2 regions of the Spirosoma litoris genome follow, and region 2 is predicted to be linked to the other one. Evidence: riboswitches for the same ligand, from Rfam matches in the RefSeq annotation. Region 2 holds a riboswitch; the other holds the start of a gene.

Region 1 (3,137 bases), on a different contig from region 2:
CTCTGCCGCCAAACGCTGGAGGCCGATGGTTTTTTGAATCTATACGTTCATCCCTGGGAGTTTACCGACCTGTCGGGCTACGAGAAAATTCCAGCCTACGTGCGTAGGCACTCAAAGGATGAATTGCTCGATCGGGTCGAAAACTTACTTCGATTCCTGAAACCACTTGGTGATTTTAATACGATGGGAGAATTTGCAAACCAGTTGAGCAGGGAAAATTAGCGGAGTTTATATCAGTCAAAAATGAAAATGCCATATCTTGGAGATATGGCATTTTCATTTTTGACGAAAACTGATTTTAAATGAATATAACATCGTCAATCACATCAGACCCCATGTCTTTATTGACTAACTGAATAAGTTTCTGTTTGGCATTAACGAGTTCGTTACGAAGTGGGGCCGACCCAATTTCAATATGAAGCTTGCGGTCTCGAACGTACAGGCGGTTTGTACGCGACGCAATGGCTGGCCCCATCATACGTCCCCAGAAAGCCTCCAGGTAGGTTTCGTTGAAGCGAGTCTGGAGCTGATACGCTTTTAACAACTGCCCGATGGCATCTTTTAAGGACGTGACGCCAGCCACTCTGGTGGCATTTTCACGGTTGTAGCGATACGTTTGGTTCATTGGGCAGTATGTCTTACTACAAAAGTAAACAAGGAATCGACTTGATGAATGACTAGCGATCGACAAATCGGAAAAAATGTACGAACGGATAGAAAAAGCATCTAGTGTTTGGATTCGCACCGTTTGGCTAGTATACTTGCGCTATCAAGTCAATTGTTACGCGTCAAGTTAAGTCATACCGGCGCGCGTTGATTTATACAGAAGTGGGGAGAGATCAGGCTCTTTGAACCACTGGCAACCTACCACACGGCAAGGTGCTAACTCCTGCCTAAAGTTATTTAGGAACTATAAATCGTAACCTACATGCTCTACATCCAGCAATGTATGCCCCCAGGGGCCTGCTAAGCATTCAGCACCAACCACCACGAAAGCCGGGAGGGTTTGTCGTGCGCTCCTAAAAAGCTATAAAGTTTTACAGTCATATAGTTGTATCGTTTACTACGCAGTAAACATGTCCAGAGGTGCTGAACTTTATAACCCAACAACCCTATAACGTTTCAACTTTTTTACCATGTCTGAACTTCATTTCGATACTCTCCAGCTACACGCTGGTCAGGAACCCGACTCGGCCACTAACGCTCGGGCGGTCCCTATTTATCAAACAACGTCGTTTGTCTTTAATGACTCAGCGCACGGGGCTGATTTATTTGCGCTGAAAGCGTTTGGGAATATTTATACCCGGATCATGAATCCAACGTCCGATGTGTTCGAGAAGCGTATTGCCGCCCTCGAAGGGGGCGTAGCTGCGTTGGCCGTAGCATCGGGGCAGGCGGCTCAGTTTATTGCCCTGAGCAATATTCTGAGTGCTGGTGATAATTTTGTAACGACCTCATTTCTATACGGCGGAACCTACAATCAATTTAAAGTTTCGTTCAAACGGTTGGGCATCGAAGCCCGTTTTGCGGATGGCGATAAGCCTGAATCGTTTGCCAAACTGATTGACGAAAATACCAAAGCGATTTACCTCGAAACCATCGGAAATCCTGGATTCAATATTCCTGATTTCGATGCGTTTGCTGCTTTGGCGAAAGAGCATGATTTGCCCCTTATTGTGGATAATACATTTGGCGCGGGTGGTTACCTCTTCCGACCACTCGAACACGGAGCGGCTGTGGTTGTCGAATCGGCTACGAAATGGATCGGTGGACATGGTACGAGCATCGGTGGGGTTATTGTCGATGGTGGTACCTACAACTGGGGCAATGGTAAATATCCACAGTTCAGTGAACCTTCGGAAGGCTACCACGGCCTAGTCTTCAGCGATGTGTTTGGCGTAAATGGGCCGTTTGGAAACATTCAGTTCATTATTCGTGCTCGCGTTGAAGGCCTGCGCGATTGGGGACCAGCCATTAGCCCATTCAATTCATTCCTGTTGCTTCAGGGATTAGAAACGCTGTCGCTGCGTGTTGATCGTACGGTACAGAATGCGCTGGCGTTGGCACAATGGCTCGAACAACATGAGCAGGTTGAGGCTGTGAATTATCCCGGTCTGGAAAGCAGTGCCTATCATGATCTGGCTAAAAAATACTTGAAACGCGGTTTTGGTGGCGTTTTCTCGTTCAAAATAAAAGGAGATAAAAACGCTGCCGATCAATTTGTCAATAACCTGAAATTAGTAAGCCATCTGGCAAACGTCGGTGATTCAAAAACGCTGATTATTCACCCGGCGGCCACCACACACCAGCAACTAAGCGAGCAAGAGCAAGCGAGTGCAGGCGTTGAAGTAGGCGTATTGCGGGTGTCGGCAGGTATCGAGTATATCGATGATATTAAAGCTGACTTCGAGCAGGCGTTTGCCAAAATTGCCGAATCGGTAGGTGTTTAACAGGTTTCAAGTTTCAGGTTCAATGTTCCAGGTCTATGAGCTTGGGGCATTGAACCTGAAACCTGAAACATTGAACCTGAAACATAATTTCCTTTGGATCTCCAGTATTTCGATTATAAATATTCGTTCGCGCTCGAATCGGGCGAAAGCCTGCCCGGATTTAGGTTGGCTTACACTACACGCGGCAGGCTCAATGAAGACCGCTCGAACGTCGTATGGGTGTGCCATGCGCTGACCGGTAATGCCGATGCAGGCGATTGGTGGGGTGGCATGGTTGGCCCCGGTAAATATTTCGACCCTGAAGCCCCGTCAGGAGCAGGGCAATTTATTGTGTGTGCCAATGTGCTAGGGTCATGCTATGGCTCTACAGGTCCTTTATCTGTGAATCCTGCAACGGGTAAGCCTTTTCATCACGATTTCCCAATGGTTACGATTCGGGATATGGTGAATGCGCTGGATTTACTTCGACAGGAGTTGGGTATCGAAAAGATTCACACCTGTATTGGCGGATCTGTAGGCGGAGAGCAGGCGCTGGAATGGGCCATTTATCAGCCAAATCTTATTGAAAACCTGATCGTTATTGCGGCTAGCGCCGTAGCTTCTCCCTGGTGCATCGCCTTTAACGAAGCGCAACGAATGGCTATCGAAGCCGACCCAACCTGGCCAGAACAACGCGACGATGCGGGC
Region 2 (3,137 bases):
CTTCAATCACTTCCCACTTGGAGGAATCGACCATAATAGGAACGCGGGCAATGTCAGGCTCGGCGGCTATCAGATTCAGAAAGGTTTTCATGGCCTCTACCGAATCCAGCATGCCTTCGTCCATGTTGATGTCGATCACCTGGGCCCCACCTTCAACCTGTCCACGGGCAATACTCAGCGCTTCATCGAAATTCCCTTCTTTAATAAGCCGGGCAAATTTCTTTGATCCCGTTACGTTTGTCCGTTCACCAACGTTCAGGAAGTTCGTTTGCTCTGTTATTTTCAGAGGTTCCAGTCCGCTCAGCTTCTGATAAGGCTCAGCATCTGGTAGTTGCCGAGGGGGATATTTAGCGGCTACATCGGCAATAGCCTGAATATGATCGGGGGTAGAGCCGCAGCATCCGCCAACAATATTGACGAAGTTGCTTTTAATAAAATCTTCAATTTGTAACGCCATCATCTCCGGCGTTTCGTCGTACTCACCAAACTCGTTTGGCAAGCCCGCATTCGGATAGGCCGATGTGAAGAATGGAGCTTCTTTGGCCAGCGTTTGAATATACGGGCGCATTAATGCCGCCCCTAATGCACAGTTCAGTCCCACACTCAACAGCGGCAAGTGCGAAACCGAATACAAAAATGCCTCGGTTGTTTGCCCTGATAGTGTTCGTCCACTGGCATCCGTAATGGTGCCCGAAATCATGATCGGCAGAACTGTTTTCTGTGGATTCAGATTGAAATACTTATCGATAGCGAACATCGCTGCTTTCGCATTGAGCGTATCGAAAATCGTTTCAACCAGCAGTAAATCAGAACCACCATCCACTAACCCACTCACCTGCTCATAATAGGCATTAACCAGTTCATCGAACGTGATGGCTCGGTAAGCCGGGTTGTTTACGTCGGGCGATAGCGAAGCGGTACGGTTAGTTGGTCCCATAGCCCCGGCAACAAAGCGCGGCTTATCTGGATTTTGTTTTGTGATCTCAACAGCAACCTCTTTCGCAATCCGGGCCGATTCGTAGTTGAGTTCATAAGCCAACTCCTCCATATGGTAATCGGCCATGGCAATGGTTGTGGCGCTGAAGGTATTGGTTTCAATAATATCGGCACCAGCCTCTAAATACTGCTTATGAATTGTCTGAATTATATCCGGCTTTGTCAATGACAGCAAATCATTGTTACCCTTAAGATCGTGTGGCCAATCCTTGAATCGTTCCCCTCGATAATCCGCGTCGGTCAGGTTATACCGTTGAATCATGGTACCCATCGCGCCATCGAGGACAAGGATGCGTTCGTGCAGGAGTTCGTGTATCGTTTTCACTGGCAAGTTATACAAGGCATTATTCTTAGAGCTACCAACAAGGAGCGCCCTTAAAAAAATCCAAACTAGTAAAAAGACTTACCGACAGAAAGACAGGTAGCAGGAAGCTAATCTTATCTATCCCGCTATAAAGCGGGAGGAAATTGGCACCATCTCCTGGAGTTGGCTGGTTGCCAAGACATCATTGGGTCCGTTCCCTCCGTCTTTCTGGATAAGCTAAGGCAAAAGTAACCAAAAATAGACTATGTCGGCATACTCTGCAGGCTATTTTCGGCTATTGATTCTGCTGCTTTTAAGGGCACTGGAGATTCAACCAACACCGATTTTTGCTGTCATTAGGACTAATAAGGCAGAGCTGACAGCATTTTCGGCTTAGGTGACTTAGCGTATGGGCAGGCAAAAGGTGGCGAAAAAGTAGGCTGTACAGCCCCAAAAAAGAGTATCTTTGGCCTTTATTAAGGAGTGAAAAACTGAAAGAGTGAAAGAGCAAAATGACGTGCGTCAGCCTTTCATTCTTTCAGTTTTTCACTCTTTCACTCTTTTGACTCTATGAAACTGGCAGCCATTGATATCGGTTCCAACGCAGCCCGTCTGCAAATCTCAACAATACTTCACAACGACGACCTGGTTAGTTTTAAACGGGTTGAGTATGTCCGCTTCCCGCTTCGCTTAGGCCACGATGTGTTTAATTATGGCGCCCTGACCTCCGAAAGTGAAGCCCGAACCATGAAACTCATGCAGGCCTACAAACTGCTCATGGAGTTACATGAGGTAGAGGATTACATGGCCTGTGCTACCTCGGCCATGCGCGAATCTGAAAATGGGCATGAGGTTGCCAAGCGGATTGAAGCCCAAACGGGGATCAAGATCCATATCATTGATGGTAGCAAAGAAGCCGAGCTCATTAATAATGTAGTGGTGCAAGCGCTGGACGACCGTCAGTATTTACACATTGATGTTGGCGGAGGGAGTACAGAGTTAAACGTGTATGAGAATCGTCAAAAGATAAACTCCAAATCCTTTAAAATTGGCTCGGTTCGTTTGCTGGAAGGCAAGGAAACTAAAGGGGCCTGGCGTAAGATTGAAGATTGGGTGGAGGATAATGTTGATGGAACACGCGAGATTACGGCCGTTGGTACAGGAGGTAACATTAGTAAGCTATTTAATCTGGCCTCCAAAACCTCGGAACTGGAAACGACACGTTCCGAAATCGAACGGATTCGCGATTATATAGCCAGCTTTGGTCTGGAAGATCGGGTTAATAAGCTCCGTCTGAATGCCGACCGGGCCGATGTGATTGTCCCCGCAGCCGACATCTATATTTCAGTTATGAAGTGGGCAGGTGCCAACAAAATTATTGTGCCTGATCTGGGACTGAAAGATGGCATTATTCAATTAGTCTACTCACAATTGGGCAAACGGAAGTCTCTCTCCTAGTCCAACATTCATCAACTTAGCTACACAGTATCGCGGCCAAGCAGTCGCTAAACTCAAAAAAGGTTTACACGGTGTTACTGCTTGGCCGTTTAAAAAAATAAATCAGACATGCGGTAGGTTTTTTAATGAGTACGTTAAATTTGGTTAATCTTTTGCTTATCGCTTCTGCATAAGGAATAGCCGACTTGTCTGAACCAAGAAGTACTCATTAACTACCGTAACATGGACGTACTGCCAACTGCTCATTTACAGCAGCGGATCGACGCTCTGACACTTGAAAATCGTCAATTAAAATCTCAGCTAAACCAGCAAGGAGTTGACCAGCGGTTTCTGCTGGAATTTTCCGATCGATTTGCTACCTATAAAGTTGGTGATGAGT

Evidence for each region. A riboswitch is a leader RNA that binds a small molecule or an ion and turns the genes downstream of it on or off. The one in region 2 is predicted to bind S-adenosylmethionine.
Region 1: linked by a shared signal. The riboswitch ahead of ACYVGR_RS33835 (O-acetylhomoserine aminocarboxypropyltransferase/cysteine synthase family protein) and the one ahead of metH (methionine synthase) in region 2 are both predicted to bind S-adenosylmethionine.

What each region holds. Positions count from the first base shown of each region.
Region 1 is NZ_BAAHBI010000071.1:12,074-15,210, reverse strand. It holds gene ACYVGR_RS33845 (polysaccharide deacetylase family protein) at 1-222, shown strand, start outside; gene ACYVGR_RS33840 (DciA family protein) at 299-625, opposite strand; SAM riboswitch class I at 816-919, shown strand; gene ACYVGR_RS33835 (O-acetylhomoserine aminocarboxypropyltransferase/cysteine synthase family protein) at 1,137-2,450, shown strand; gene ACYVGR_RS33830 (homoserine O-acetyltransferase family protein) at 2,544-3,137, shown strand, end outside.
Region 2 is NZ_BAAHBI010000075.1:409,276-412,412, forward strand. It holds gene metH (methionine synthase) at 1-1,321, opposite strand, end outside; SAM riboswitch class I at 1,432-1,539, opposite strand; gene ACYVGR_RS36895 (Ppx/GppA phosphatase family protein) at 1,871-2,758, shown strand; gene ACYVGR_RS36900 (sensor histidine kinase) at 2,981-3,137, shown strand, end outside.